DNA from 3 places in the Pseudomonas sp. YJ42 genome. Region 2 is predicted to be linked to each of the others. Evidence: predicted binding sites of a transcription regulator. Region 2 holds the regulator's gene; each other region holds the start of a gene.
The links. The regulator sigma-54, encoded in region 2, starts transcription at its own class of promoters, with help from an activator protein. The targets are predictions, from matches to a motif close to ANTGGCATNNANNTTGCTNT.

Region 1 (10,411 bases), 670 kb from region 2:
AGCAGCTCCTTGTCCAGGCGCTCCTTGATGTTACGGCTGGTGACGAACTTGCCTTCCTTACCGCAGAACGGCGAATCGTTGACCTGGAACGTCATGGATACGGTTGGCTCGTCAACGGTCAGCGGCTTCATGGCTTCGACGTGGTTCTGGTCGCACAGGGTGTCGGAGATGAACAGTTCATCCATACCGCTGATGCAGACGATGTCGCCGGCGGTGGCTTCGTCGACGTCGACGCGGTGCAGACCGTGGTGGCCCATCAGCTTGAGGATACGGCCGTTACGCTTCTTGCCATGCATGTCGATGGCAGTGACCGGGGTGTTCGGCTTGACGCGGCCACGGGCGATGCGGCCTACGCCGATGATGCCGAGGAAGCTGTTGTAGTCCAGCGCGGAGATCTGCATCTGGAACGGGCCATCGACATCGACCTGCGGGGCCGGTACGTGGTCGACGATGGCCTGATACAGCGGGGTCATGTCTTCGGCCATGTCGGTGTGGTCCAGACCGGCGATGCCGTTCAGGGCCGAGGCGTAGACGACCTGGAAGTCTAACTGCTCTTCGGTGGCGCCCAGGTTGTCGAACAGGTCGAAGATCTGATCCAGCACCCAGTCCGGACGCGCGCCCGGACGGTCGACCTTGTTGATCACCACGATCGGGCGCAGGCCGGCTTCGAAGGCCTTCTTGGTCACGAAGCGGGTTTGCGGCATCGGGCCGTCCTGGGCGTCGACCAGCAGCAGCACGGAGTCGACCATCGACATCACACGCTCTACTTCACCGCCGAAGTCGGCGTGGCCGGGGGTGTCGACGATGTTGATCCGGTATTCGTTCCAGCGAATGGCGGTGTTCTTGGCCAGGATGGTGATGCCGCGCTCTTTTTCCTGGTCGTTGGAGTCCATCACACGCTCGTCGTTGAGCTCGCCGCGCTCCAGGGTGCCGGACTGACGCAGAAGCTTGTCGACCAGGGTGGTTTTGCCATGGTCAACGTGAGCGATGATGGCGATGTTACGTAGATTCTCGATCACAGTAGTGGTCTCGTAGTTGGGTCGGGCGGTGGAGCGGATGCGCTCAGCGCCCTACGCGAAAAATCGGTTTGATAAAAGCTGACAATTGACGAGGTGTCGCGGCCGTTACAGGCCGCGGTGCGGGTCGGGAGGGCGGTGACGGATACTGCCGCCATTCAGCCCGGGCATCTTATGCCGGACGATAAACGCGCACATTGATATGCCCCTCGCTCAACAAATGATGAGCATGCAGGCGGCTCATGACACCTTTATCGCAATACAGCAGGTACTGGCGATTCACGTCCAGCTCCTTGAAGCGGTTGTTGATCGCATAGAACGGCAACGTTTGCACTTCGATGCCATCCAGCTGCAGGGGTTCGTCCTCGGCTGCATCGGGATGACGGATGTCCAGCACCACCTGGCCTGCAGAAGCCTCGGCGACTTCTTCGACTTGCAGGTCCTGGCCCAGCTCGTCGATCACCCGGTCGATGGCGACTTGACGGGCGTTGGCCATGGCACGCTCGAGGACTGCCATGTCGAACTGTTTCTCTTCGTGTTCGATACGGTAGCGCTTGGCCTTGGTGGTCGGATTCTTCGAGATCACGCCACAATATTCGGGCATGTTCTTGGCGAACTCGGCCGTGCCGATTTCGAAAGCGGTGTCGATGATGTCCTGCTTGTGGCTCGCGATCAGCGGGCGCAGCATCAGCATGTCGGTGGCCGAATCGATCACTGACAGGTTCGGCAACGTCTGGCTCGACACCTGGGAAATCGCCTCACCGGTCACCAGTGCATCGATGTGCAGACGCTCGGCAATCTCGGTCGAGGCGCGCAGCATCATGCGTTTGAGCACCACGCCCATCTGGCTGTTGTCGACCTTCTCGAGAATCTCGCCAACGACTTCTTCGAAGGGCACGCTGATAAACAGCACGCGATGCGAGCTGCCGTACTTCTTCCATAAATAGTGGGCGACTTCCATCACACCCAGCTCATGGGCACGACCGCCGAGGTTGAAGAAGCAGAAGTGCGTCATCAGTCCGCGGCGCATCATCTGGTAGGCGGCCACGGTGGAATCGAACCCACCGGACATCAACACCAGTGTTTGCTCCAACGCACCCAGCGGATAGCCGCCAATGCCGTCATGCTGGGCATGCACGATGAACAAGCGCTGGTCGCGGATCTCCATCCGCACTTCGATTTCCGGCGCTTTCAGCGAAATGCCGGCGGCGCCGCAGTGCACACGCAGCTCACTGCCGACATGACGCTCGACGTCCATCGAGCTGAACGGATGCTTGCCGGCACGCTTGCAGCGGACAGCGAATATCTTGCCAGCCAGCCGGTCGGCGAAGTGCGCCTTGCACTTGTCGACGATGTCGTCCAGACCGATCAGCGGGTACTCATGCACTTCCAGGCAATGGGCGATGCCCGGCGTGCAGCGAAGGCGCTCGATCATTTCCTTCAGCAACTTCGAATCGCTGAGCGCCGTTTCCACCTCGACGTTGTCCCACACCCCTTCCACCCGCAAGTCGGGATCGAGGTCGCGCAGCACGGTGCGGATATTCTTCGCCAACTGGCGAATGAACCCCTTTCGCACCGGCGGGCTCTTGATGGTGATTTCTGGGAATACTTTGACGATCAGTTTCATGGAAAACAGCGCAAGCGCCGGCAAGGCGTAAAAAGAGGGGGGCGGAGTATATCGGAAATTGATCAAGCTTTAGTCAGTTTTCTCAACCCCACACGAGTTGCACCAAAACAGGACGACGCCACTCCATATCGCACCACTATGGGGCGTAATAATTAGAATACGGCTGGCCAAACGCCCCAAGTTGTCAGGGAGCCGCCGTTTTCAGGCGTCCGGACCCATCACGGAGCACTGGCATGCAATTTGCTCCCTTGTGAGGCAGGTCGCCTTGACGGAGTATCCCCGCTCGGCTTCACCCCTAGATTTCGGAAGCTTTGTCTGCCAACGCTTCCACCACTTGGAGAGCACCATGTCGAAGTCGCTTCAACTGATCAAAGATTACGATGTGAAGTGGATTGATCTGCGCTTCACCGACACCAAAGGCAAGCAGCACCACGTGACCGTTCCGGCGCGTGACGCTCAGGACGAAGACTTCTTCGAGCACGGCAAAATGTTCGACGGCTCGTCCATTCATGGCTGGAAGGGCATCGAAGCCTCCGACATGATCCTGATGCCGGTCGATGAAACCGCCGTACTGGATCCGTTCACCGAAGAGCCGACCCTGATCCTGGTCTGCGATATCGTCGAGCCGAGCACCATGCAGGGCTACGACCGCGACCCTCGCTCGATCGCCAAGCGCGCCGAAGAATTCCTCAAGTCGACCGGTATCGGTGACACCGTATTCGTTGGTCCGGAGCCTGAGTTCTTCATCTTCGACGAAGTGAAGTTCAAGTCCGACATCTCCGGCTCGATGTTCAAGATTTTCTCCGAGCAAGGCTCCTGGAACACCGACGCTGACATCGAAGGCGGCAACAAGGGCCATCGCCCGGCCGTCAAAGGCGGTTACTTCCCAGTTCCGCCGTGCGACCACGACCACGAAATCCGCACCGCCATGTGCAACGCCATGGAAGAGATGGGCCTGGTCGTCGAAGTGCACCACCACGAAGTGGCCACTGCCGGCCAGAACGAAATCGGCGTCAAGTTCAACACGCTGGTTAACAAGGCTGACGAAGTTCAGACCCTGAAGTACTGCGTACACAACGTCGCCGATGCCTACGGCAAGACCGCGACCTTCATGCCGAAGCCGCTGTACGGCGACAACGGTTCGGGTATGCACGTACACATGTCCATCTCCAAGGATGGCAAGAACACCTTCGCAGGCGAAGGCTACGCCGGCCTGTCCGATACCGCCCTGTATTTCATCGGCGGCATCATCAAGCACGGCAAGGCGCTGAACGGCTTCACCAACCCGTCGACCAACTCCTACAAGCGTCTGGTTCCGGGCTTCGAAGCACCGGTGATGCTGGCCTACTCGGCCCGCAACCGCTCCGCCTCGATCCGTATCCCGTACGTATCCAGTCCGAAAGCCCGCCGTATCGAAGCGCGCTTCCCGGACCCGGCTGCCAACCCCTACCTGTGCTTCGCCGCACTGCTGATGGCTGGCCTGGACGGCATCCAGAACAAGATTCACCCTGGCGATGCAGCTGACAAGAACCTGTACGATCTGCCGCCGGAAGAAGGCAAGCTGATCCCGCAGGTGTGCGGCAGCCTGAAGGAAGCTCTGGAAGAGCTGGACAAGGGCCGTGCGTTCCTGACCAAGGGCGGCGTGTTCTCCGACGACTTCATTGACGCCTACCTCGAGCTCAAGAGCGAGGAAGAAATCAAGGTCCGCACCTTCGTGCACCCGCTGGAATACGACCTGTACTACAGCGTCTAAGCCAGTCCGCATGATAGAAAAGGCCTCCTTCGGGAGGCCTTTTTTATATCTACGCTATCGCAGGGCAGGACAACATGCGTTTGCGCTGCGACCGGCGGGCATCGATCGCAAATCGCAACGTTGGCACTTGCCTGTCCACCAACACAGTGCAAGGCTTCCCGCATTCACTCCGCGGAGCTTCCCATGCGCATCGCATTGTTCAGCCTGCTCGTACTGCTAACGGCCCCGGCCATGGCGCAGATCTACAAATACACAGACGACAAGGGCAACACGGTCTTCACCAACCAGCCACCGGAAGGCGTGACGGCGGAGACCATCGATCTGCCGCCTGCCAATACCGTGGACATCAAGGTGCCGAACGCACCGCCACCCTTACCCGAAGAGCAGAACGGCACGGACCGACAGCAGGCCTACCGCAGCCTGTCCATCGGCGGCATACCGGACGAGCAGGCGCTGCGGGCGAACAACGGCACCTTCGTGGTCAATGCTCAACTCGATCCACCACTGCGCAGGAATCATCGGATCCGCTTTCTGCTCGATGGCGAGCCCCAGGGAGAACCGAGCAGCAATACGTCGCTGCAGCTGACCAACGTCGATCGCGGCACCCATGTCATCGAAGCCGAAGTGCTGAGCGGCGGACAGGTGATTCAGCGTGCCCAGGAGCAGTTCACCGTGCAGCGGGTCAACACCTCCAGCCCCGCGTTGCGACCCAAACCGACAGTTCCGCCGAAACCCAAACCGACACCCACCCCCAAACCGAAACCTGCGTCTTGAACGTCAGTCATCGAATATTCGCGGCCGCCCTGCTGGCCTGCGCCCTGCCTGCTGTCGCCGAGATCTACAGCTATACGGACGAACAGGGCAACCGCGTGTTCACCGATCGCCCCGGCGGGCGGTCGGTCGAGTCGGTGAAACCTGGGCCGACCAACCGCATGCCCGCAGTCGAAACGCACCGTCCGCAAGCACCAGAGCCGGCGCCGACGGTCGACACTGCGAAGCACCACTACAGCCTGCTCGAGATCCTTGCGCCGCAACCAGACGCCACGATTCGCGACAATGCCGGCGGCCTGCTGGTCAAGGTCGCCAGCACGCCTGGGTTGTTGCCGGGCCACCGCTACCGCCTGCTGATGGACGGCTACGCCGCCGGCCTGGCCGATGGCGGCTCGCAGTTCGTTTTGCAGAACATCGATCGCGGCACCCACCAGCTCACTGTGGAAGTGATCGATGAGAACGGCCAGCCCCTGCAGAGCAGCCTACCGCGCACCTTTCATATGATGCGCACCTCGCTGGCCCAGCGACGCATGGTCAATCCCTGCAAGAAGGACGATTACGGCGTCCGCCCCGAATGCCCGCTGAAGGATAAACCCAAGGAAAAGAAAGATATTCCCTTCGTGCCCTTTCTGTGACCATGCTATGCACCTGAATGGTGCATAAGCCGGACCGATCCGATCCGCTTCACTCGTTTTTCACGACGCCCCGCTCTGGAGCGCTAGCGCGCACGCCGCCGCGCCGAAAAAGAGCGCCTTGGTTTGCTTCTTGCATTTCCCGTCTTACCCATCGGATGCAGACAGCCATGATCAACGAAGCCCTACAGCGCCTGCTGATCGAGAACCTGACCACCGCGACGCTGCTGCTTAACTCGCGCTTGCGGCTGGAATATATGAATCCGGCTGCAGAGATGCTGCTCGCCGTGAGCGGCCAGCGTAGCCACGGCCAGTTCATCAGCGAGCTTTTCACCGAATCAGCCGAAGCGCTGGCCGCGCTGCGCCAGGCCGTGGAACAGGCACATCCGTTTACCAAGCGCGAAGCGACGCTGACCTCAACCAATGGCCAGACACTGACCGTCGATTACGCCGTCACGCCGATACTGACCCGCCAGGAAACCATGCTGCTGCTGGAGGTGCTGCCCCGCGATCGCTTGCTGCGCATCACCAAGGAAGAAGCGCAGTTGTCCGCTCACGAAACCACCAAGCTGCTGGTGCGCGGCCTTGCTCATGAGATCAAGAATCCGCTAGGCGGCATCCGCGGCGCCGCACAGCTGCTATCGCGAGAGCTGCCCGAAGAGCATCTCAAGGACTACACCGGGGTGATCATCGAGGAAGCCGACCGCTTGCGGAACCTGGTCGATCGGATGCTCGGCTCGAACAAGCTGCCCTCCCTGTCAATGACGAACATCCACGAAGTGCTCGAGCATGTGGCCAGCCTGATCGAGGCTGAAAGCCAGGGAAGCCTCATTTTGGTGCGCGACTATGATCCGAGCATCCCCGAAGTGTTGCTCGACCGCGAACAGATGATCCAGGCCGTGCTCAACATCATGCGTAACGCCATGCAAGCACTGGCCGGACAGTGCGAGCTGGGCCTCGGTCGCCTGACCTTGCGCACCCGCACCCTGCGCCAGTTCACCATCGGACACGTCCGGCATCGTCTGGTCGCGCGTCTCGAAATCATCGACAACGGTCCGGGAATCCCGGCCGAACTGCAGAACACCCTCTTTTATCCGATGGTCAGTGGCCGTCCGGACGGAACCGGACTTGGCTTGGCCATCACCCAGAACATCATCAGTCAGCATCAGGGCCTGATCGAATGCGAAAGCCATCCCGGCCACACCGCATTCTCGATCTTCCTGCCGCTGGAACAAGGAGCCTCTTCCCTATGAGCCGAAGCGAAAACGTCTGGATCGTCGATGACGACCGCTCCATCCGCTGGGTACTGGAAAAGGCGCTGCAGCAGGAAGGCATGGCCACGCAGAGCTTCGACAGCGCCGACAGCGTGCTCGCCCGCCTGGCGCGGCAACAACCGGACGTGATCATCTCCGACATCCGCATGCCCGGCACCAGCGGCCTGGACCTGCTCAAGCAGATCCGCGAACTACACCCGCGCCTGCCGGTGATCATCATGACCGCGCATTCAGACCTCGACAGCGCGGTGGCGTCCTACCAGGGTGGCGCCTTTGAATATCTGCCCAAGCCGTTCGACGTCGACGACGCCGTGTCGCTGGTCAAGCGGGCCAACCAGCATGCGCAGGAACAGCAGCATCTGCAGGAGCCGACCAACCAGCACCAGACGCCGGAAATCATCGGCGAGGCGCCGGCGATGCAAGAAGTCTTTCGCGCCATCGGCCGCCTCAGCCATTCCAACATCACCGTGCTGATCAATGGCGAGTCCGGCACCGGCAAGGAGTTGGTGGCGCACGCCCTGCACCGCCACAGTCCGCGTGCGGCATCGCCGTTCATCGCGTTGAACATGGCGGCTATCCCCAAGGACCTGATGGAATCCGAGCTGTTCGGCCACGAGAAAGGCGCCTTCACCGGCGCGGCCAACCAGCGCCGCGGGCGTTTCGAGCAGGCCGATGGCGGCACCCTGTTCCTCGACGAGATCGGTGATATGCCGGCCGACACCCAGACCCGTCTGCTGCGGGTCCTGGCCGACGGTGAGTTCTATCGCGTCGGTGGTCATACGCCGGTCAAGGTCGATGTCCGGATCATCGCCGCCACCCACCAGGACCTGGAAACCCTGGTGCAGGCCGGCAAGTTCCGCGAAGACCTGTTCCATCGCCTGAACGTCATCCGCATTCACATCCCGCGTCTGTCCGATCGGCGCGAAGATATCCCCGCGCTGGCCCGGCATTTCCTCGCCAGCGCCGCGCAGGAGCTTTCCGTCGAGACCAAGCTGCTCAAGCAGGAAACCGAGGACTACCTGAAAAACCTGCCCTGGCCGGGCAACGTTCGCCAGTTGGAGAACACCTGCCGTTGGATCACGGTGATGGCCTCTGGGCGCGAAGTGCATGTCAGCGACCTGCCGCCCGAGCTGCTCAACCAGCCCGCCGACGCCCTGCCGGCGAACAACTGGGAGCAGGCGCTGCACCAGTGGGCCGACCTGGCGTTGGCGCGCGGCCGATCGAACCTGCTCGATGAAGCGGTACCGGCTTTCGAGCGGATCATGATCGAGACCGCCCTCAAGCACACTGCCGGGCGCCGTCGCGATGCGGCGCTGCTGCTCGGCTGGGGGCGCAATACCTTGACGCGCAAGATCAAGGAGCTGGGCATGGGCGTGGAGGGAGCCGACGACGACGAAGGCGAGGACAACTGACCGCCGGTGCGCCGAGGGTCGCACTCAACGCGGTGCGACTCGCACCTTCAATAGCCAATCGCCGTCCCGCTTCTCGGCGTCCCACTCGGCTGCCAGCGGCCGGGTCGCCACGAAGTGCAGCAGCAATCCCTTCTCGGTCGTTTGCAGGCGCCAACCAATGTTCGTGCCGCCCGGATCAAGCCGTCCACTACCGTCGCGGCCCTGTGCCTGAAACAACATACCGACCGCGCCATCGACATCCTGGCTGTACAGCTCCGGCTCACGATCGAACCAGAGCTGCAAACCATCGGTGGCTGGCTCGACACGCAGTAGCTGCACCGGACCGGGTGCGGTGACCCGACCGATCATGGCACCCACGAGCAACCCGATCAGCACCAGCGAGCCAAAAAAGCGCCGACGCAGGCGAGGTAGCGGATCGCGCCGCGCAGGGGCGCCTGCCGCAGGGTCGCCTGCCGCAGTAGAATGCCGGTCGTTTTCAGAGTCGGTGACGCGCATGTTCCATGTAATCCTTTTTCAGCCGGAGATACCGCCGAATACCGGCAACATTATCAGGCTCTGTGCCAATGCCGGCTGCAGCCTACACCTGATCGAGCCGCTGGGCTTCGAGCTGGACGACAAGCGTCTGCGCCGCGCGGGCCTGGACTATCACGAATATGCGCCGCTCAAACGTCATTCCGACCTCGACAGCTGCCTGGCAAGCCTCAACCAGCCGCGACTGTTCGCGTTCACCACAAAAGGTTCACAACCCTTCCATCAGGTGCAGTTCCATCGCGGCGATGCCTTTCTCTTCGGCCCGGAAAGCCGCGGCCTGCCAGCGGAGATTCGCGACGCATTACCAAACGAGCAGCGCCTGCGCCTACCGATGCGGCCGAACAGCCGCAGCCTGAATCTGTCCAACACCGTCGCCGTCGCGGTATACGAGGCCTGGCGACAGCTGGATTTTGCGCTCGAGTGAAGCGCCGTCTGGCTGAAACCCACCATCCGCACGACAGCCGGCCAGCTCAGGGCACGTCATAGCCAGACACCTCGCCGCCACGTATCGGCGGCAGGCGCGCAAACATACGACGCGAGGCAGGCGGCGCTCGACCCGATGACCCGCCTTCGGGCCGGCCGGGTTTCGGTCTATTCGGCTGGCAGGCCGAGTGTCGGTTGAAATGCGCGGCAGCGTCCCCCATATCAAGCGCATTCGGGCATTCATCGCCCCGCTGCGTGGAGATTTTCCCTTGACCACCATCGTTTCAGTACGCCGCAACGGCAAAGTCGTCATGGGCGGCGACGGCCAGGTTTCCCTCGGCAATACCGTCATGAAAGGCAATGCCAAAAAAGTCCGGCGCCTGTATCACGGCCAGGTACTGGCTGGTTTCGCCGGCGCCACCGCCGATGCCTTCACTCTTTTCGAACGCTTCGAAGGCCAACTGGAAAAACACCAGGGCCATCTCGTGCGTGCCGCCGTCGAGCTGGCCAAGGACTGGCGCACCGACCGTTCGTTGAGCCGCCTGGAAGCCATGCTGGCCGTGGCCAACAAGGACGCTTCGCTGATCATCACCGGCAACGGTGACGTGGTCCAGCCGGAAAACGACTTGATCGCCATGGGCTCCGGCGGAGGTTTCGCCCAGGCCGCCGCCATGGCCCTGATGCAAAAAGGCGGCGATGACATGTCCGCACAGGACATCGCCGAAACCGCGCTGAACATTGCCGGCACCATCTGCGTCTTCACCAACCAGAATCTGACCATCGAGGAACTGGACAGCGCGATCTGACAGGTCGATGAAAAACTACCTGCGTTGGCAATCCTTCGTTAAAAACAGGCTCGGAATGCTCATTTAAACCACTAAACTCCGCTTCCTCGCCTGTTTTTGCCTCGACTTGCCGGCCTCGCCTACGTTTTTCAAACGGCCTGTTTGTATCCTGCCCAGCTTCGGGAGT
Region 2 (10,411 bases):
CGGTCTCGGGATACTCGGTAATGAAGGCTTCGAGGGTTTCGTCGTTACCGGCAATGAGGCGGTCACGCCAGCGTTCCAGCGCATGGAAGCGTTCGTTGTATTGCCGAGTGGAGGCGTCGAGCTGGTCAACCAGGGCCAGGATGGCGTCGACATCCTGATCACGCATCAGTTTGCCGATGTACTGCAGGTGGCGTTTGCGTGCGATGTGCGCGGTGTGCTTCGGCGCATCGCCCAGGGCCTTGCGCAGGGCATCGGTGAGCGGTAGGCGGTCCAGGACGTCGGGCTTGAGGGTCGTGAGGCGTTCACCCAGCTCCTGCAGGGCATGCAGTTCACGCTTGACCTGGGTTTTGCTTTTTTCCTCGAAACCGTCGAGATCGGAAATATCAGACATGGGGTTGGTCCAGTAGGGAATGCCGCCATGATAACAGCAGCCTTGCCGTGGAGCTCAGCCGAGCGCGGTGGTTGCGATTGGATCGAATCAGTTGTTGGAGTGTTTATGAGCGAGATTGAGGGGATCGGCCCGCATGCGTTGCCCGGATTGCGTGAAAAGGTCGCGCGGATCATAGAGGAGGCCAGCCGGCAGGGTGCCAGCGCCTGCGAGGTGTCCGTCTCGATGGAGCAGGGCCTGTCGACCACGGTTCGTCAGCGAGAAGTGGAGACGGTCGAGTTCAATCGGGATCAGGGTTTCGGCATCACGCTGTACGTTGGTCAGCGCAAAGGCTCGGCAAGTACCACCGGTAGCGGCGATGAAGCGATTCGCGAAACCGTGGCAGCCGCGCTGGCGATCGCCAAGCATGCCTCGGAAGACGAGTTCGCCGGGCTTGCCGATCCGACGCTGATGGCCAAGGACGTGCCTGATCTCGATCTCTATCATCCGTGGGACATTTCCCCGGACCAGGCCGTCGAACTGGCGCTTAGCTGCGAGGCAGCTGCGTTCGACACCGACAAACGCATTCTAAATGCTGACGGCACCAGCCTTAGCACCCATCTGGGCTGCCGCGGCTATGGCAACAGCAACGGTTTTATCGGTACCTACTGCAGCACTCGTCACAGCCTCAGCAGTGTGATGATCGCCGAAGCCGATGGGCAGATGCAGCGTGACTACCACTACGACGTCAGTCGTGTCGCGGGTGACCTGGCGTCCGCCGAGTCGATTGGCCGGCGTGCCGCCGAACGCGCCGTCCGCCGTTTGGGCGCTCGTCCCGTACCGACCTGTGACGTCCCGGTGCTGTTCTCCTCGGAACTGGCGACGGGGCTGTTCGGGCACTTCCTCGCCGCGATTTCGGGTGGCAACCTCTATCGCAAGTCCTCCTATCTGGAAGATGCGTTGGGGCAGACGCTGTTTCCCGAGTGGTTGAGTCTCGACGAGCGCCCGCATTTGCTCCGTGGTCTGGCCAGTTCGTCCTATGACGGTGATGGTCTGGCGACCTATGCCAAGCCATTCGTCGAGAAGGGCAGGCTGCTTTCCTATGTGTTGGGAACCTACTCCGGACGCAAGTTGGGCATGCCCAGCACCGCCAACGCGGGCGGTGTACACAACCTTTTCGTTACCCATGGTGATGAAGATCAGACCGCACTGATCCGTCGTATGGGGCGTGGTTTGCTGGTCACCGAACTGATGGGGCAGGGCTTGAATCTGGTGACCGGCGACTACTCACGCGGCGCCGGAGGTTTTTGGGTGGAGAACGGCGAGATCCAGTTTCCGGTCCAGGAAGTCACCATCGCCGGCAACCTGCGCGATATGTTCCGTCAGATCGTCGCGGTGGGCTGTGACGTCGAGACGCGCAGTAGCATTCATACCGGCTCGGTGCTGATCGAACGGATGAAAGTGGCGGGCAGCTAGCTAGAACGGCAACGCGTTTCTTGACGTGGCTTTATTCGCCTTCTTCGAAATAGTTTTCGATCAGCGCGATCAACGCCTCGAGTGCCTCCTGCTCCCGCTCACCTTCGGCGTGCAGGTGCAGGATGGTGCCTTTGCTGGCGGCGAGCATCATCACGGCCATGATGCTCTTGCCGTCGATGAGGCTGGCCGGACAGCGTCCGACTCGGATGTCACAGGGGAACTGGTTGGCAACACCGACGAACTTGGCCGCCGCGCGGGCGTGCAGCCCCAGCTTGTTGATGATGGTGATCTCGCACGAGGGCATGTGTATTCCTAAGCCAGATCGCGGTGGCGGACCTGGACGTTCTTCAGTGGTTCGCGTAGCGCCTGACCGAGCCGCTCAGCGAGATAGACCGAGCGGTGATGCCCACCGGTGCAACCGATGGCGACCGTGACATAGGCGCGGTTGCTGGCGGCGAAACGCGGAAGCCATTTACTCAGGTAGGCCAGAATGTCCTGGAACATCTCTTCGACGTCCGCTTGTGTCGCGAGGTAATCGACAACGGGCTGATCCAGTCCGGAAAATTCACGCAGGTCGGCTTTCCAGTAAGGATTGGGCAGGCAGCGCACGTCGAACACCAGGTCGGCGTCCACTGGCATGCCTCGTTTGAAACCAAAAGACTCGAAGAGAAACGCCGTGCCCGGCTCAGGTTTGTTCAGCAGGCGCAGTTTCAGCGTGTCACGTAGCTGATAGAGGTTCAGGTGCGTTGTGTCGATCTTCAGATCGGCGTGGTCGATGATGGGCGCCAGTAGCAGCTCTTCGTCAAGAATGGCTTCGGCCAGGGAGCGATTCTGATTGGTCAGTGGATGTCGCCGTCGCGTTTCCGAGAAGCGCTTGAGCAGCGTCTCGTCCGCCGCATCGAGATACAGCACGTCGCACTGGATATAGCGGGCGCGGACATCTTCGAGTAGTTCCGGAAAGCGCTTCAGCTGGCTCGGCAGATTACGCGCGTCGATAGATACCGCGACCTGCGGCTGCAGCAGCTCCGTATGCAGCAATGCACGTTCCGCCAACTCCGGCAGCAGGCCCGCGGGAAGGTTGTCGATGCAGTAGAAGCCGTTATCCTCGAGCACGTCGAGCGCCGTGCTTTTGCCCGACCCGGACCGACCACTGACGATGATCAGGCGCATCGCAGCAAGAGGTCCGGCAGAGCGGGGGCTCGAACGCCTTGCAGTACGTAGCGCAGGCGGGTTGGGTGTGGGCAGATAGAAGGCACGTCTCTTTCCTCACTCAGCGTAGGCAATGCCGTTGCGCTAGCGACCGCTCTGAATATCGACGATAGCCTGATACAGATGCTGTCCCGTTGGGGCCTGGCGTAAACGTTCACGAACGTCCTCGCGGTCCAGCATGCTGGCGATCTGACGAAGCAGTTCGAGGTGTTCGTCGGTCGCCGCTTCCGGCACCAACAGCACGAATAGCAGATCGACCGGCGCGCCGTCGATGGCATCGAAGTCCACTGGCGCATCGAGCCGCAGCACCGCGCTGAGCGGTGATGTACAGCCGGGCATGCGGCAATGGGGGATGGCAATTCCGTTGCCGAAGCCGGTGGAGCCAAGTTTTTCGCGGGCGATGAAGCTCTCGAAGATGGCTTGGGAGTCCAGGTCTGGAAGGTCTTGGCCGAGCACCTTGGCGATCTGTTCCAGGACGCGTTTCTTGCTGCCGCCCGGTACGTTCACCAAGGAACGACCGGGGGTCAGAATGTTTTCGATTCGGATCATGATGGGTCAGCGAGCTAGGACGCCCTGGTTATGGTCGAGCTGTTTTTCTTTGTGCTTGATAAGCTGCCGGTCGAGCTTGTCGGCAAGCAGGTCTATGGCGGCGTACATATCTGCGTGTTCGGCGTTGGCGACGACTTCGCGCCCGGCTACGTGCAGCGTGGCTTCGGCCTTCTGCTTGAGCTTTTCGACCTGGAGAATCACCTGGACGGCAATGATGCGGTCGAAGTGCCGTTCCAGTCTGTCGAATTTTTCCTCGACGTAGTCACGCAGGGCTTCTGTGATTTCCAGGTGAAGGCCAGTGATGTTGACTTGCATACTGCATCTCCTTTTTGCCACGTGCGAATTGGCGAGCTGAGCACCCGCCACCGGAAGAAATCGACCAGGTCGCCTGGCATTTACATCAACCGCTTACGCTCGCTGGACGGCGCAATACCGAGTGATTCGCGGTACTTGGCGACGGTGCGGCGTGCAACTTGAATACCCTGTGCCTCCAGTAAACCAGCGATCTTGCTGTCGCTCAATGGCTTTTTCGGGTTTTCCGCGGCGACCAGCTTCTTGAGGATCGCGCGTATGGCGGTAGAAGAGCACTCGCCACCTTCGGCCGTACTGACGTGGCTGGAGAAGAAATATTTCAGCTCGTAGATGCCGCGAGGCGTGTGCATATATTTCTGGGTCGTGACCCGCGAGATCGTCGACTCATGCATGCCTACCGCCTCGGCGATGTCATGCAATACCAGCGGCTTCATGGCTTCATCGCCATGCTCGAAGAAGCCACGCTGATGCTCGACGATCTGCGTGGCGACCTTCATCAGCGTCTCGTTGCGACTGAGGAGGCTCTTGATGAACCAGCGCGCTTCCTGCAGCTGGTTGCGCATGAACGTGTTGTCGGCGCTGGAGTCGGCACGCTTGACGAAGCCGGCATACTGCGGATTTACCCGCAGGCGCGGCATCGCCTCTTGGTTCAGTTCGACCAGCCAGCGGCCATTGTGCTTGCGCACGATCACGTCGGGCACGACATACTCGGGCTCGCCTGCTTCGATCTGCGAGCCGGGCCGTGGATTGAGTGTTTGAATGAGGTCGATGACCTGACGCAGCTCGTCTTCCTTGAGCTTCATTCGGCGCATCAGCAGGCTGTAGTCGCGTCCACCGAGGGTGTCCAGATGGTCACTCACCAGCCGCATCGCCTCGCCCAGCCAAGGGGTCCGCTCGGGGAGCTGGCGCAGTTGCAGCAGCAGGCATTCGCGCAAATCACGCGCACCGATCCCGGCAGGTTCGAATTGCTGGATGCGGCGTAGTACCACTTCGATTTCGTCGAGCTCGATTTCGAGTTCAGGATCGAAAGACTCAAGGACTTCCTCGAGGGTTTCGTCGAGATAGCCCTGGGGGTTAATGCAGTCGATCAGGGTGGCTGCAATGAGGCGATCGGTGTCGCTCATCGGGGCGAGATTGAGTTGCCAAAGCAGATGGCTTTGCAGGCTCTCTCCGGAGGAGGTGCGGGTGGTGAAATCCCATTCGTCGTCATCACTGCTGGGAAGGCTGCTGGCGCTGGTCTGATAGATATCTTCCCAGGCGGTGTCTACCGGAAGCTCTTCAGGGATGCGATCGCCCCAGTCGCCTTCCTCGAGGTTCTCCACCGTGTTGATGGGCTCTTCGTAATGGTTATCCGGCTCGCTCTGTTCGCTCGAAGTGCTTTCCGGCTTCTTTTCGATGGACTCGGCCATCGGATCGGAGTTGTCGAAGTCGTCTCCGTCCTCTTCACGCTCGAGCATGGGATTCGAGTCCAGTGCTTCCTGAATCTCCTGCTGGAGATCGAGCGTGGACAATTGGAGCAGTCGTATGGCTTGTTGCAGCTGCGGTGTCATCGTCAGCTGCTGGCCCATCTTCAGGACTAGCGATGGTTTCATGGCAGAGGACTTCGAACCTTGTTTGCCGGCGCAACCGCGCCTGTTCCGATTTCGCTGACGCCGCGGGCGCCAATGTAAGCAAATTATATGCCTGCTAACGAAGCCTTTGCCTAGCCCTAGATGTTCGCCTCGATGGAAAAATTGGCATCAGAGTCGGAATTCGTGTCCGAGGTAGACTTCCTTGACCAACTGATTGGCCAGGATCGTTTCCGCGTTGCCCTCGGCAATCAGTTGGCCGTCGTTGACAATGTAGGCGGTTTCGCAGATATCCAACGTCTCGCGCACGTTGTGGTCGGTGATGAGCACGCCGATGCCCTTCGCTTTGAGATGGTGGATGATCTGCTTGATGTCCCCGACCGAAATCGGATCGACGCCGGCGAAAGGTTCGTCCAGGAGGATGAATTTGGGTGCGGTAGCCAATGCTCGAGCGATCTCGACGCGGCGCCGCTCACCGCCGGACAGGCTCATACCCAGGCTGTCGCGGATGTGGTGGATGTGGAATTCCTGCAGCAGCCCTTCCAGAGCCTGTTGGCGACCGCTGCGATCCAGATCCTTGCGGGTTTCCAGGATCGCCATGATGTTGTCGGTCACCGACAGCTTGCGAAAGATCGAGGCTTCCTGCGGCAGATAGCCGATGCCGGCCCGGGCACGGCCATGCATAGGCAGGTAGGTCACATCCTGGTCGTCGATCAGCACTCGTCCCTGGTCGGCCTTGACAAGGCCAACGATCATGTAGAAACAGGTGGTCTTGCCGGCGCCGTTCGGTCCGAGCAGGCCGACGATCTGCCCGCTTTCGATGGACAGGCTTACATCGCGCACGACCTGTCGGCTTTTGTAGCTTTTCGCCAGATGCTGGGCCTTGAGAATCGCCATTACTCGGTCTGCTCCGCGGCCTGTTGGTCCTTCTTGCGCGGCTGAATGACCATGTCCACGCGAGGGCGCGGCGTAGTGACATCGGTATCGGTGGCGCGGCCGGCATTGACGATCTGCCGCTGTGTGTCATAGACGATTTTCTCGCCTTCGAAGGTATTGCCTTCCTGCACGACTTTCGCCTGGTCGATCAGCACGATGCGTTCGTTGGCGGCGAAATACTGGATGGTCAGGCCATACGCCTTGACGATTTCCTTGTCCGCTGCCGGCTTCTGCTCGTAGTACGCGGGCTTGCCGATGGAGGTGAAGACCTCGACATCACCGTTCTTGTTCTGAGTGATGGTTACCGTATTGCCAGTGATCTTCATGGTGCCTTGGGTGATGACCACGTCGCCGCGATACACGGCAACGCCCTGTCGATCGTCCAGTTCCGCTGTATCGGCCTGCACGCGGATCGGCTGATTGCGGTCCTCGGGGAGCGCATGGGCGTTCGCGCCGAGCAGGAAAATGCTCACACCGAGCAGGAAAGGAAGGGTCTTAACGCAGCTCATGCTGGCCTCTTACATTGGATAGCAGGAGCATCCTGCCTTCGTTCAGGTACGCTTTCATACCCGTCGCGGTCGTTACGCCGTTTGCGGCGACGATTCTAACGGGTTGGCGGGTCTCGGCGTAATCCTTCTCGGGAAACACCGTCATTCGACTGGAAGTGATAATCGTAGGGCGTCCCTTGGCGTCGTTCCGCTCGACCCTGACGTTGTCGATCAACTCGACTTCCTCGCCCTGTGGGCCGACTTCACCGCGCTCACTGGTCACATGCCACGGCAGATCGGAGCCCCTGTAGGAATGAAGGTCGGGGCGAGTCAGCAGGCTGACGTCACTGGCCTTGATGTGCTCCACCTTCTCGGCGGACAGCTCGTAATTGCGCTTGCCGTCTGGCTGATACTGAATGGTCCGAGAGTTGACGACATAGAAATCGATCGGCGTTTCGCCGCCCTGGCTCACGGGAGCTTCCTGCATGAAGCTCTCGGGGCGGATGTTCCAGTAGCCGACTGCGATCAGCAGCAGGGCGATCAGCAACAGGATGACAGGAAGACGGATTCTGCTCAGCATTGAAACCTCTAGAGGTAGGCGGCCTGGGCTGCATCGAGACTGCCCTGGGCGCGCATGATCAGTTCGCAGAACTCTCGTGCCGCGCCCTCGCCACCGCGGGCGGCGGTGACCCCGTGCGCATGCTGGCGGACGAAGGCATCGGCGCTGGCCACCGCCATGCCCAGGCCGACACGGCGGATTACCGGCAGATCGGGCAGATCGTCGCCCAGGTAGGCGACCTCAGCGTAGTCGAGTCCGAGCTCGGTGAGTAACTCATCGAGGACCACCAGTTTGTCTTCGCGGCCCTGATACAGGTGCTGGATACCGAGGTTCTGCGCTCGGCGCTCGACGACCGGCGTCTTGCGGCCGCTGATGATAGCGGTACGCACACCCGAATTGATCAGCATCTTGATCCCGTGACCATCAAGGGTGTTGAACGTCTTGAATTCGCTACCGTCGACTAGAAAGTACAACTTGCCGTCCGTGAGCACGCCATCGACGTCGAAAATGGCCAGGCGAATATCGCGGGCGCGCCGCAGTAGATCGTTCACTTACATCACTCCCGCACGCAGCAGATCGTGCATGTTCAGCGCGCCGACCGGTCGGTCGCTCTCATCGACCACTACCAGCGCGTTGATCTTGTTGTCTTCCATGATCTTCAGTGCTTCGGCGGCCAGCATGTCGGCATGGGCGGTCTTGCCGTGAATCGTCATGACCTGGTCGATACTGGCCTGACGCACATCGATACCTTTGTCCAGTGTGCGGCGCAGATCGCCGTCGGTGAAGATTCCGGCCAGGCGGCCGTCTGCTTCCAGCACCGCTGTCATGCCCAGTCCTTTCTGGGTCATTTCCAGCAGTGCATCGCGCAGCGTTGTGCCGCGGTTGACCAGCGGCAGGCGATCACCGGAATGCATGACATGTTCGACTTTCAATAGCAGACGCCTGCCCAGTGCACCGCCCGGATGCGAAAAGGCGAAATCCTCCGCGGTGAAGCCGCGGGCTTCGAGTAGGGCAATCGCCAGCGCGTCTCCAAGTACCAGACTGACCGTGGTCGACGAAGTGGGCGCAAGGTTCAGTGGGCATGCCTCGATGGCAACGCTCGCGTCGAGGTTGACTGATGCCGCCTTGGCCAGCACCGACTCGGGGTTGCCGGTCATGCTGATCAGGGTGATGCCGAGGCGCTTGATCAATGGCAGCAGCGTCACGATTTCGCTGGTGGTGCCCGAGTTGGAAAGCGCCAGCACGACATCATCACGGGTGATCATGCCCATGTCGCCATGACTGGCTTCGGCCGGATGAACGAAGAATGCGGCGGTGCCGGTGCTGGCGAGCGTGGCGGCAATCTTGTTGCCGATATGTCCCGACTTGCCCATGCCGACCACGACGACGCGGCCTTTACACTGGAGAATGAGCTCGCATGCCTTGACGAACGGCGCATCAACCCGTGTCGTGAGTTGCTCGACGGCCTCTAGTTCCATGCGGATGGTGCGCTGTGCCGTCTCGATCAGCTGGCTGCTCTGACTCATGTTCACGTCGTCGCCTGAAAATGGAAACGCGGGATTATAACGGTAAAACCCAGCGCCGCTCACCGAAAAGCTTTCGAGCCGATCGTGGTCGTTGGAGCTGAACCGAAGCTGAACGAATGTGCGCTCGTTCATGCGCCGATACAGGCCTTTGCTTGGGACGTCCCGAGGGCGGTGCTATAGTTCGCGCCGCCAAAACGGCTCTGCGAAGTATCTCCCCAAGATCGGAGGGCGTCTGATTCGCAGGCTGTATCCAAGGAGATCCGATGAGCGCCGCCAACGCTAACGCCGTCGAGCTGAAGGGTGTGACCTTCATGCGCGGGGAGCGGAGCATATTCAACAACGTCGATATCGCCATACCGCGAGGCAAGGTGACGGCCATCATGGGCCCGTCCGGCTGTGGCAAGACCACGCTGTTGCGGCTGATCGCCGCCCAGCTCAGGCCCGCGCGCGGAGAGGTGTGGGTGGCCGGCACCAACCTGCCGACCCTGTCGCGCCGGGAATTGTTCGACATGCGCAAGCAGATGGGCGTGCTGTTCCAGAGCGGAGCCCTGTTCACGGACCTCGACGTGTTCGAGAACGTGGCCTTCCCGCTGCGCGTGCATACCAAGCTGCCGGAAGAGATGATCCGCGACATCGTACTGATGAAGCTTCAGGCAGTGGGGCTGCGCGGCGCGGTCGAGTTGATGCCCGACGAACTGTCCGGAGGCATGAAGCGTCGTGTGGCGCTGGCGCGCGCGATCGCACTGGACCCCCAGATCCTGATGTATGACGAACCTTTTGCCGGTCAGGACCCGATTGCCATGGGAGTTCTGGTGCAGTTGATTAGAATGCTGAACGACGCCCTGGGCATTACCAGTATCGTGGTTTCCCATGATCTGGCTGAAACCGCGAGCATCGCCGATTACATCTATGTGGTGGGTGACGGTCAGGTGCTGGGGCAGGGAACGCCCGCCGAGCTGCGCGAATCGACCAGCCCGCGAATTCAACAGTTCATGAAAGGGGCTGCGGACGGGCCGGTGCCTTTCCATTTTCCGGCACCGGCCTATGCCGAGGATCTGCTGCGAGGCTCCGATGCGTAAGCGTTCATTGATCGAGCGAATCCGGATGTTTGGTGAGGGCGGGCTGAACGTGGTCGCGGCGCAGGGGCGGGCGACTTTGTTCCTGTTCCATGCGTTGTTCGGGCCCAGTGGGTTGAGCAATCGCTTCTCGTTGCTGGTTCGGCAGCTTTACTCGGTCGGCGTGCTCTCGCTGGCCATCGTGGTGGTGTCCGGTATCTTCATCGGCATGGTGTTGGCGCTGCAGGGCTACAGCATTCTCAGCAGCTACGGCTCCGAGCAGGCGGTGGGGCAGATGGTGGCGCTGACGTTGCTGCGTGAACTGGGACCGGTGGTCACCGCCTTGCTGTTTGCCGGGCGCGCCGG
Region 3 (10,411 bases), 690 kb from region 2:
TGCCGTTGACCAGTACGTCCAGTGGCTCGCCCGCCAGCCGGTCAAGTTCGACCACCGAGCCCTGGTTGAGCTGCAACAGGTTGCGAATACTGATCTCGGTGCTGCCGACCTCCATAGAGATGGACACCGGGATGTCCAGGATCACATCCAGATTAGGGCCGTCGAGACCGGCCGTTGCGGCCGCCTTCGGGCTGCTACCGAACTCCTCCAGTGGCGCACGTGGTGGCGCCGGAGCCGCTGCCGGCCCTTGATTCAGCAGCGCGTCGATGTCGTCCTGGTTGGCATCGCCGGCCTCGGCCAACGCCGAAGCCCACTCATCGGCAAGCGCCTGTTCTTCGGCTGAAGTGTTTTCATGTTCGTCTGCCATCGCTAATCCTCGACCGGCTGATAATAGTTAGGAGTTGAATCAACGGGGTCGCAATACGGACTCAAGCACCTGCAGCGCCAGGTTGCCCTTGTGCGCGCCCAGCTTGACCTTGAAGGCGGGCATGCCATTGGCACGCATGATCATGTCTTCGGGCATTTCCACCGGAATCACGTCGCCCGGTTGCATATTCAGAATGTCGCGCAATTTGAGTTGGCGCCGTACGACCGTCGCACCGAGCGGCACGTTCACATCGAGCACGTCCTCGCGCAGGGCATTCACCCAGCGCTCGTCCTGATCGCTGACGTCCGATTGGAAGCCGGCGTCGAGCATTTCGCGGATCGGCTCGATCATCGAGTACGGCATCGTCACATGGAAATCGCCACCGCCGCTTTCGAGTTCGATATGGAAAGTCGACACCACGACCACTTCGCTGGGGCTGACGATGTTGGCCAGCGCCGGATTCACTTCCGAATGCACGTATTCGAAGTTGACGTCGAGCACCGCATGCCACGCCTCTTTCAGATCGACGAACGCCTGGTCCAATACCATTCGTACGACGCGCAATTCGGTGGGTGTGAATTCGCGACCTTCGATCTTGGCGTGCCGACCGTCACCGCCGAAGAAGTTGTCCACCAGCTTGAACACCAGCTTGGCATCGAGAATGAACAGCGAGGTGCCACGCAACGGCTTGATCTTGACCAGGTTTAGGCTGGTCGGCACATACAGCGAATGCACGTACTCACCGAACTTCATCACCTGCACCCCACCCACCGACACATCGGCCGAGCGGCGTAGCAGGTTGAACATGCTGATGCGGGTATAACGGGCGAAACGCTCGTTAACCATTTCCAGGGTGGGCATGCGCCCGCGGACGATGCGGTCCTGGCTGGTCAGGTCGTAACTTTTGATGCTGCCCGGCTCGGCGTCGCTTTCGGTATCGACCAGACCGTCGTCGACCCCGTGCAGGAGCGCGTCGATCTCGTCTTGCGAGAGCAGGTCTTGAACAGCCATCTACAACGCCCCCTATTGCAATACGAAGTTGGTGAACAGCACTTGCTCGATCGCAAGCTTGCCGATTTCCTTCTGCGCCAGCTCCTGGACGCTAGCAGTCGCCTGCTGTCGAAGCATCTCCTGCCCGACCGGCGTGGCCAGGGTGGCGAATTCCTGACTGGAAAACAGCATAACCAGTTGATTGCGCAACAACGGCATGTGTTCCTTCAACGCGTCGAGCGCAGCCTGATCACGTGACATCAACGCCACGCTGACCTGCATGTAATGCTGGCGACCACCGACGTTTGCGAAGTTGACGATGAAGGCGGGCGCCAGCACTTCATAGGTCGCTGCCTGCCGCTGCGGCGCCGCCTGGGAATGCTCGGCCTCGTCCGTGTGCGCCGGTTCGGATGCGCCACGGGACATGAAGTAGATCGTTCCGCCTATCGACAGTCCGACCGCCAGCAGCACGCCGAGTACGATCAGGATAATCAGCTTCAGCTTGCCCTTCCCCTCGGTTGGAGCTGCAGGACTCGCTACGTCTGGGGGTCCTTGTTTCTTAGCCATGCCAAATATCCGTCATCACAAGTGTTTTCACTCGCATCAAAGCGTTACGAGCAACTGCTGTGCCAAAGTATCGGCCAGGCAGCGCGCGCCGTAAACGATTGCCATGCGCCGATCACCAATTTGCGACCAAGAGCCCACCGCCCCACTGATACAAAAAAACCGGGCGCGAAGCCCGGTTCTCTGTGACTAGCGGTCTGTACGGCTAGTTGGTTCCACTCAAGTTCGGATGACCGAGGTTCCGAGACAAGCGCTGCGACAAGCCTTAGTGGGGGAGCAGCAACGCAGTACCTGGGTCTTAAGCGCAGAAATCGACTCGCTGACTAGCCACACCCACGCCAACGGTCATGCGTAGTAATCAACCAGACCGCGGTCGCCACCGGTGCGACCGGTGCTGATTTCCATCGTGCCGCGAACGCTCTCCTCGTCCCCGCCAGCGGCTGAGCCGGTCACGCTCCTGCCCCGCGATTCGCCGCCGCGATCACCCTGCCAGCCGCGGGACTGGTCGGAAACGTTCACGTCCATGGTCATGCCCTGCTGTGCAAACATTTCCCTTAGCCGGTGCATCTGCCCTTCCAGTGCGTCACGGACACCCGCATGAGGACTGAGGAAGGTCACCTGGGTCTGGTCCTTGTGCATGTCGATACGAACCTCCATACGCCCCAATTCCGCCGGATCGAGCTGGATTTCGGCGGATTTGAGGTTCTGGCTGGACAACCACATCACCCTGTCGACCACTGCCTCGCTCCAGCCGGATTGCTGCATCTGCACTGGCTGTCCCGGCACCATGGCTGGCCGCTGTGCCTGCATCTGATTCTGCTGAGCAATCGCCTGTGTCAGTGGATTGAGCCGGTTAATCGCAGCGTCGCTGGCGCTAGTGCGGCTTTCCTTCGGCACATCAAGCTTGTCGAGTAGCTCGCTGAAGCCCTCTTCGAGCGAGGGCTCGTCAGAATCTTCACCGAGCTCCTCACCCGCAATCAAGCTCGCCGGAAGCGCATCATCGACGTCTGCGGACGCTTCATCCGGCAGGAGGAGATTCGAGAAGGGGCTCTTCTGGGCGGCAGATTGGAGTTCCACCGAACGCTGCCCGGCCAGTGCCGTATCACCTTCCCCTTCGCTCTCCTCTGTTGTCGCCGTAGCCGCTGCCGTCGCTTGTGCCAGGCCAACCAGGAACTCATTGCCGGTCAGGGGCGGCGCGGCCGGCTCCGCGCTGATATCCCCTTGCCCGCCCATGCCGAACAGCAGGAGCGGATCGAGTTCGGTCTCAGCATTTTGCAAGTCCCCGTCCTCGGACTCGACAGGCAATTCGTTGCCGGCTTCAGCCGTGACCGGCTTTTCGGTGCCGCTAGCCTCGGCGGTTTCCTGACTCGGCTTTTCGCCTGCCGGCTTGTCACGGACAGGCTTCGCTGCGCTTTCGTGACGTTCGACCGGCTTGGCCTGACGCTCCTTGGCATAGACGTTGGCGAAGCTGGAAGGCTCGTCCCGACTGGCTTGAGGGGCAGCCTTGGTGGAGGCATTCGCGGCCTTGACGGCAGCGGTGGGTGCCTTGATATTGAGTAACAGATCGGGGGAAACGGCCATGGGTCTTTCCGCTCAGGATGATGACGTGCATCTCCTAAAGCAAAACCCAGGCCAGCGACATAGCTGATCAATTACGAAAGAGCTCGATAGCTTCCCTGAAGGCTTTCATGGAGCGCGTCAGCGCGCCACGACATCAGCCAGACCCGCCATAACGCTGGCGTTCGGCTCGATAGAGGATTCGTACGATGGCGAACTCGCGCTCAATGCGTTCGATCAGCTCGCACGCAGCATCGAGCAGTTCGAGCCGTGCGGTTTCTTCCAGCTCGCGACAAAGTTCCGCCAGCAGCGCCGCACCCATATTGCTGCAACTGCCCTTGAAGCTGTGGGCAGCCTGACGCAGATTTTCCGCATCACCGCTCCGGCCGGCGCTCTGCAACAGACGCAGCCGCTCTTCCGAGTCGGCGAGAAAAGTATCCAGCAGTACCGGATACTCCGCTTCCATCACATCCTGGAGGGACGCCAGTACGCGGCTGTCGAGGTGATCGACCACGGATATGCTCCTGGCTGGAAAAACGACGAATTATGCATGACCGGACCAGTGAAACTCCACGTTCAAAGCCTTACCATCCGGTTGCCAACAAAAGTGATCGCTCAGTCGGCTAATCATGCGCAAACCCCGCCCTCCCAGGCATTCGGCGCAGTACTGCTTGTTCAGTACTCCCTGCACGTCGAACCCCGGACCGCTGTCACGCACGCCGATGCGTAGACAGCCCTTCGCGTCTTCGGATTTGACGCTCAGGTCGATGGACACGAAGCCGTCGGTAAGCGCGTCCAGTCGCCGTTGACGCTCTTGATAGTAGCTTGCAAAACCGTTGGCATCGCACTTCAACGATGAGTCTAGCAACAGCACGCCGTGCTCCAGCGCATTGGCGTAGAGTTCGGTCAACACGGTGTATATGGTGCCGGCACGATGACGCAGGGGTGAGATCTGCAGCAGCAGTTGCATCGTCATCGGCAAAGGATTGGCCGTGCGCAAGCTGCTCGGGCGAAGTTCGAAGCTGACCGACCAATCCTTGGCCCGCACCTGTTGCGAACCTAGCGGATAAATATCGAGCGGCTGAAACGCAACCTGGACGGCCTGATCGATCATGCTCACTTCGACCAGGCTCATATCGTCAAGTATTTGACCGTGAAAGGCGAGCAGCGCCTCCTCAATTTCATCGAACAGTGCGCAGGGCTCCAGGTTCGCGTCCATGACGGCCAGCAGCCGCTGCTCACCGAACAACTCATCATCAGCATTGCAGCTTTCCAGAATCCCGTCGGACATCAGCAGCAGGCGGTCGCCAATCGCCAGCGGCAAAGTCTCGAAGCTGTCATCGAAAGAGGATGCGTCCAGCACCCCAAGCGGCAGATGTCGGGAGCGCAGCGGCAAGCGTTCGCCGCCCGAAGCCCTGAGCAGATAGCCGTCCGGCAATCCGCCATTCCATACCCGCAGCGAGCCTTGCTCGAGGTTGATATCCAGCAACGTGGCACAGCAGAACATTTCCACGGGCAGGATCAGTTTCAGTTTGGTATTGATCTCGCGAAGGATCTCGTTGCTGGAATAGCCCTTGGCGGTCATCCCGTAAAAGGTCTCGGCCAGCGGCATGGCACCGATCGCGGCAGGCAGTCCATGGCCGGTGAAATCGCCCAGCAGCACGAACATCCTGCCGGCCGGCGCGTGCGCAGCCAGCAACAGATCGCCGTTGAACAGGGCGCGCGGCGACTGCCGGTAGCGGATGTTTGGGGCATTCAGGCAGCCGGCATGAGCCACCTTGTCGAAGATCGCCTTGGCCGCGTTCTGCTCGTCGAGCAGTTGCTGGTTACGCCGAGCGATGAGATCACGCTGTTCCAGCACCGTGGCCTGCAAACGACGCAGGCGATGCATGGCCTGGATCTTCGCTTCGAGGATGATCGGGTTGTAGGGCTTGGCGATGAAGTCGTCGCCGCCTGCTTCGAGGCAACGCACCAAGGCCTCGTTTTCCGTCAGTGAGGTGAGAAAGATGATCGGCACCAGCTCGTTGCCGGCCAGGCGCTTGATCTGCCGAGCAGCCTCGAACCCGTCCATCACCGGCATCAGTGCATCCATCAACACCAGTTGCGGCCGTTCGCCTTCGAAGCGCCGTACCGCTTCGGCGCCATTGGATACGGTGGTCACGCGATGCCCTTGGCGACCGACGATGGCGGCGAGCAGCATGCGATCGGCCGCGCCATCCTCGGCGATGAGTATGGAGAGCCGGCGAGGCATTCAGGCGATCGCGAACAATTGTTCGAAGTTGGAAACCGAAAGAACCTTTCGCACATCCGGATTGCAGTTGATCAGGCGAATGTCGGCTTTGTCGCTGCCGCCATGGTCGCGTAGCAGCAACAACATGCCGAGTGCTGAACTGTCGAGATAGGTCGCGCCGCTGAGGTCGACTACATAACGGTTGGGCGTGTTGCCGGTACGCTGATAGGCGTCGCGAAAGGCCTGATGAGTGTTGAAATCGAAGCGCCCTTGAATGGTGATAGTCAGCTCCTGTCCATCTGCCGATAGCTGTGAACTGATGGTCATGTAGCGCTCCTGATCCAATGCGAGAACTTGACTGCCATATTGGCTGGACGGCGCTGGTGCATCGTCAAAACGGCACCTCGACCGTTGGTGCCGGCGACATCAGTAACCAGGCGTGCTGTAGCAAACAGGCTGATGAAGATGTAGCACCCAAACCCCCGCTCAGCAAGCTTCAATCCTGTTTAGGTCGGCCCGCCAGCCGTTGCGAAAATTCATCGAGGAGTTTCTGCTCACGCTTGTCGGCCGCCGTTCGTGCTTCCTGCAGGTAGCGTTCGACCAGTTTGCGCAAACCATCCAGACGTGCACGGCGCTGCTGCCATTGCTCGCGGAGCTTGTCGAGGTTGTTGCGATGCCAGTCGACGCTGCGCTGCTGTTGGCCTATGGCCGACTCGAGCTGCGAAAGGAATCGCTGGTAATTCATCAGCCACTGACCGGAGACACCCTGACTGCCCTGACTCAGCCACTGCTGCTGGTAGTCACCGAAATACTGGCGCAATTCGCCCAGCTTGGCTTCGGCCTGGGACAGTTGCGCCTGACCTTGCCCGAACAGTCTCGCGGCGTCGCGCTCGGCGCGCTCAGCCATGTCGATTACGGGCGCCAGGCGCGCGGCACGGCTCGCCGACAAGGTTTAGCTCGCCGCCTTGGCGTTGAATACGCTGGCCAGCAGTGCCTCGCTATGGGCCAAGTGTTCGGCCTCGTCCAAACCCTGTCGAAGATAGCGAACCATCTCCGCCTGCCGGGCGATGGCCAGGTCGGTTTCAGGATCGCCGCCGGGCACGTAGGCGCCGACGCTGATCAGATCGCGGCTCTGCTGATAGCGCGACCACAGCTGTTTGAAGCGCTGCGAGTGACGGACATGCTCGGGACTGACCACCTGTGGCATGACCCGACTGATGGACGCTTCGATGTCGATCGCTGGATAGTGCCCTTCCTCCGCCAGCCGACGTGACAGCACGATGTGCCCGTCGAGCACGCCTCGCGCCGCATCGGCGATCGGGTCCTGCTGATCGTCGCCCTCGGACAGTACGGTGTAGAACGCGGTGATCGAGCCACCGCCCTCCTCCGCGTTTCCGGCGCGTTCCACCAGGCTGGGCAGCTTGGCGAAGACCGAGGGCGGATAGCCCTTGGTCGCCGGCGGCTCGCCGATGGCCAAGGCAATTTCGCGCTGGGCCTGGGCGAAACGGGTCAGCGAATCCATCAGCAGCAATACGTTCTTGCCCTTGTCGCGGAAATATTCAGCGATGCGCGTGCAGTACATCGCCGCGCGCAAACGCATCAAGGGCGCATCGTCGGCAGGCGATGCAACCACCACCGAGCGCTTGATGCTCTCTTCGGTAAGGATGTTCTCGATGAACTCCTTGACCTCACGGCCCCGCTCGCCGATCAGCCCGACCACAATGACATCGGCCTCGGTGAAGCGCGTCATCATCCCAAGCAGCACCGATTTACCCACACCGGTACCGGCGAACAGGCCGAGACGCTGTCCGCGGCCGACAGTCAGCAAACCGTTGATGCTACGAATGCCGACGTCCAGCGGCTCGCTGATCGGGTGGCGCTTGAGCGGGTTGATCACCGGGCCGTCCATCGGTACCCAGTCCTCGGCTTTCATCCCACCCTTGCCGTCCAGCGCGCGGCCGGCACCGTCGAGCACGCGGCCGAGCATCGAGGTGCCCATGGGCAGACGGCCGGTATTGGCCAGCGGCACGACCCGCGCACCGGGAGCGATGCCGGCGAGGCTGCCGACCGGCATCAGATACAGCTTGCCGCTGGAGAAGCCCATCACCTCCGCCTCGACCTGCGTCGGGTGATAGCTGTCTTCGTTGATCACCAGGCAACGGCTGCCGACGGCGGCGCGCAGCCCTTCGGCCTCCAATGTCAGGCCGACCATGCGCAACAACCGACCCTCGAGGATCGGTTGGCTGGGGAGCTTGATCGCTTCGCCGTACGCTTCGAAACGCTTGGCAAAGCTGGTTCGTTCAAGGCGCATCAGCGCTCTCCGAATCCGTATCCAGGTTCAGATGCAGGTCAGCTTCCGGTGGGCTGGTGGCGTTTTCGCGCTGTTGCTCGAACAGCTGCTTGATGGCCTGAGCCAGGCGCGTTTCGACACTGGCATCGATCCGGCTCTGCTCGGTCTCGATCCGGCAGCCGCCGGGCAGCAGGTCGCTGTCCTCGACGATCTTCCACGTCTCTTCGTGGCGTTCGCGAAGCGCTTTGACCAGCTCGAAATCCTGCGGATTGATGGCGATGCGCACATTGCTGGCGCCCATGGGCAGCAGCTTCAGAGCCTCGCGCAGCACCTGCCGGATCTGGCTCGAATCGATCAGCAAGTCGCGCTGAATCACCTCGCGAGCAACCTGGCTGACCAGCGTGACCATGGCGTGTTCGAGATTACGATCCTGGTCGGCGATGGGCTCGAGCAACTGCGTCATCAATTGCTCGAGGCTGCCCAGCTTGGGCGCCAGCGCCGCTTCGGCTTCCTGCCTAGCTTTGAGCTGGCCGGCATGAAAGCCATCTTTCTCGCCCGTGCTGAAACCTTCGTTATAGGCCTCCTGACGGATCGCCTCAAGTTCGTCGAGTGTCAAGGGTTTGACTTCCTCGACGGGGACATCCTCGCTGCGCGACAGGTCTTCGGCGGCCGGTTCGACAGTCGCCTCAGGCTCTTGCGGCTCCGCACCCAGCGGATCGAAGCTTGGCAGCGCCCAGCGATCGAAGACATTGACGTCCTTCGCGCGGATTACGTCGCTGGGGTTTTCCTTGGACATTGCAGCTCACTTAGATTTAGATCATTTCTTCGCCACCCTTGCCACCGAGGACGATCTCTCCGGCTTCGGCCATGCGGCGGGCAATGGTGAGTATTTCCTTCTGTGCGCCTTCGACTTCGCTGATGCGTACAGGCCCCTTGGCTTCCAAGTCGTCGCGCAGCAATTCGCCCGCGCGTTTCGACATGTTCTTGAAGATTTTCTCCTTGATCGCTTCGTCGGCGCCTTTGAGCGCCATGACCAGCACATCCGAGGATACTTCGCGCAGCAACACCTGGATGCCCCGGTCGTCGACATCGGCCAGGTTGTCGAAGACGAACATCAGGTCTTCGATTTGCGAAGACAGATCTTCGTCGACATCTCGGATGGCGTCCATCAGTTGGCCTTCGACCGAGCTGTCGAGGTAGTTCATGATATCCGCGGCGCGCTTGACCCCACCCAGCGTAGCGCGAGTGGTATTGGCGTTGCCGGAGAACTGTTTCTCCAGGATCAAGTTGAGTTCTTTCAGCGCCGCCGGCTGGACCGTATTGAGCGAGGATACGCGCAGAACGATATCGAGCCGCACCTTGTGGTCGAAATGCGACAGCACCTCGCCCGCCTGGTCGGGGTCCAGATAGGCCACCACGATCGCCTGGATCTGCGGGTGCTCGTAGCGGATCACGTCGGCGACCGCACGCGGCTCCATCCATTTCAGACTGTCCAGACCGCTGGTGTTGCCGCCCAGCAGGATGCGATCGATCAAGCCACCAGCCTTGTCCTCACCCAGCGCCTGGGTGAGCATCTTGCGTATGTAACCATCCGAACCAACCCCAAGGCTGGTCTGATCGCCAACGATCTCGACGAACTCACCCATGACCTGTTCGATCTGGTTCTTCTGCACGTTGCGCAGCTGCGCCATCGCAGTACCGACCTTTTGCACTTCCTTTGGACCGAGATGACGCAGGACCTGCGCCGCATCGGCTTCGCCCAGCGAGAGCAGCAGGATCGCGGCCTTGTCGACCTTGTTCAGCTTGTTGGCGGGAACTCGTGCATCACTCATCGGCGTTGATCCACTCTTTGACGACCTGAGCCACCCGGCCCGGATCTTCAGCTACCAAATTCTTGATGGCATTCAATTGCGCATCGTACCCCTCGGTCGGGCTCGGGAGCATGATGCTCTGTGGCCCGCTCAGACTGACCCGATCACTGGACAGCGCACCATCCATACCGTCCATTTCGCCTAACGCGGCATCGCCGCCAACAGCCTGAAGCTCCTTGCCTTTCCCGGCTTGGGTCAGATTGTTCAGGACTGGCCGCAGCACCCCGAATACCAGCACCAGTATGAAAAGCACCCCGAGTACTTGTTTGACGATGTCCCAGAACCACGGCTGCGAATAGAACGGGACGTCGATAAAGGTTTCATCCAGCGAGTCGGTAGCGAACGGCGCGTTGATCACGCTGACGCTGTCGCCACGGCTGGCGTCGAAACCGACGGCGTCCTGAACCAGCCGGGTGAGGCGGGCCAATTCTTCGGCGGTCCGCGGAACACGTGTAGTCTGCCCATCAGCAGAGACCGTCACCTGGTCGTCGAGTACCACGGCAACCGACAGACGGCGCAGGCGGCCTTGCTGCTGTTTGGTG

Region 1: glnA (glutamate--ammonia ligase) is a predicted target of sigma-54. The motif match lies at 2,871-2,890, and genes of this name have one in related genera.
Region 3: ACL0K2_RS05675 (flagellar hook-length control protein FliK) is a predicted target of sigma-54. The motif match lies at 3,539-3,558, and genes of this name have one in related genera.

What each region holds. Positions count from the first base shown of each region.
Region 1 covers NZ_CP178378.1:2,649,215-2,659,625, forward strand. The annotation lists gene typA (translational GTPase TypA) at 1-1,019, opposite strand, end outside; gene thiI (tRNA uracil 4-sulfurtransferase ThiI) at 1,189-2,643, opposite strand; gene glnA (glutamate--ammonia ligase) at 2,990-4,396, shown strand; gene ACL0K2_RS12105 (DUF4124 domain-containing protein) at 4,580-5,170, shown strand; gene ACL0K2_RS12110 (DUF4124 domain-containing protein) at 5,167-5,802, shown strand; gene glnL (nitrogen regulation protein NR(II)) at 5,970-7,052, shown strand; gene ntrC (nitrogen regulation protein NR(I)) at 7,049-8,485, shown strand; gene ACL0K2_RS12125 (hypothetical protein) at 8,510-8,980, opposite strand; gene trmL (tRNA (uridine(34)/cytosine(34)/5-carboxymethylaminomethyluridine(34)-2'-O)-methyltransferase TrmL) at 8,979-9,440, shown strand; gene hslV (ATP-dependent protease subunit HslV) at 9,709-10,245, shown strand.
Region 2 covers NZ_CP178378.1:1,978,961-1,989,371, reverse strand. The annotation lists gene yjgA (ribosome biogenesis factor YjgA) at 1-391, opposite strand, end outside; gene pmbA (metalloprotease PmbA) at 497-1,843, shown strand; gene ACL0K2_RS08960 (HPr family phosphocarrier protein) at 1,875-2,147, opposite strand; gene rapZ (RNase adapter RapZ) at 2,156-3,013, opposite strand; gene ptsN (PTS IIA-like nitrogen regulatory protein PtsN) at 3,137-3,601, opposite strand; gene hpf (ribosome hibernation-promoting factor, HPF/YfiA family) at 3,608-3,916, opposite strand; gene ACL0K2_RS08940 (RNA polymerase factor sigma-54) at 3,997-5,505, opposite strand; gene lptB (LPS export ABC transporter ATP-binding protein) at 5,653-6,378, opposite strand; gene lptA (lipopolysaccharide transport periplasmic protein LptA) at 6,378-6,926, opposite strand; gene lptC (LPS export ABC transporter periplasmic protein LptC) at 6,913-7,485, opposite strand; gene ACL0K2_RS08920 (KdsC family phosphatase) at 7,494-8,015, opposite strand; gene ACL0K2_RS08915 (KpsF/GutQ family sugar-phosphate isomerase) at 8,016-8,990, opposite strand; gene ACL0K2_RS08910 (ATP-binding cassette domain-containing protein) at 9,254-10,069, shown strand; gene mlaE (lipid asymmetry maintenance ABC transporter permease subunit MlaE) at 10,062-10,411, shown strand, end outside.
Region 3 covers NZ_CP178378.1:1,288,207-1,298,617, forward strand. The annotation lists gene fliN (flagellar motor switch protein FliN) at 1-367, opposite strand, end outside; gene fliM (flagellar motor switch protein FliM) at 407-1,378, opposite strand; gene fliL (flagellar basal body-associated protein FliL) at 1,391-1,924, opposite strand; gene ACL0K2_RS05675 (flagellar hook-length control protein FliK) at 2,267-3,502, opposite strand; gene ACL0K2_RS05680 (Hpt domain-containing protein) at 3,636-3,944, opposite strand; gene ACL0K2_RS05685 (SpoIIE family protein phosphatase) at 4,023-5,729, opposite strand; gene ACL0K2_RS05690 (STAS domain-containing protein) at 5,730-6,035, opposite strand; gene fliJ (flagellar export protein FliJ) at 6,205-6,657, opposite strand; gene fliI (flagellar protein export ATPase FliI) at 6,661-8,019, opposite strand; gene fliH (flagellar assembly protein FliH) at 8,009-8,794, opposite strand; gene fliG (flagellar motor switch protein FliG) at 8,811-9,830, opposite strand; gene fliF (flagellar basal-body MS-ring/collar protein FliF) at 9,823-10,411, opposite strand, start outside.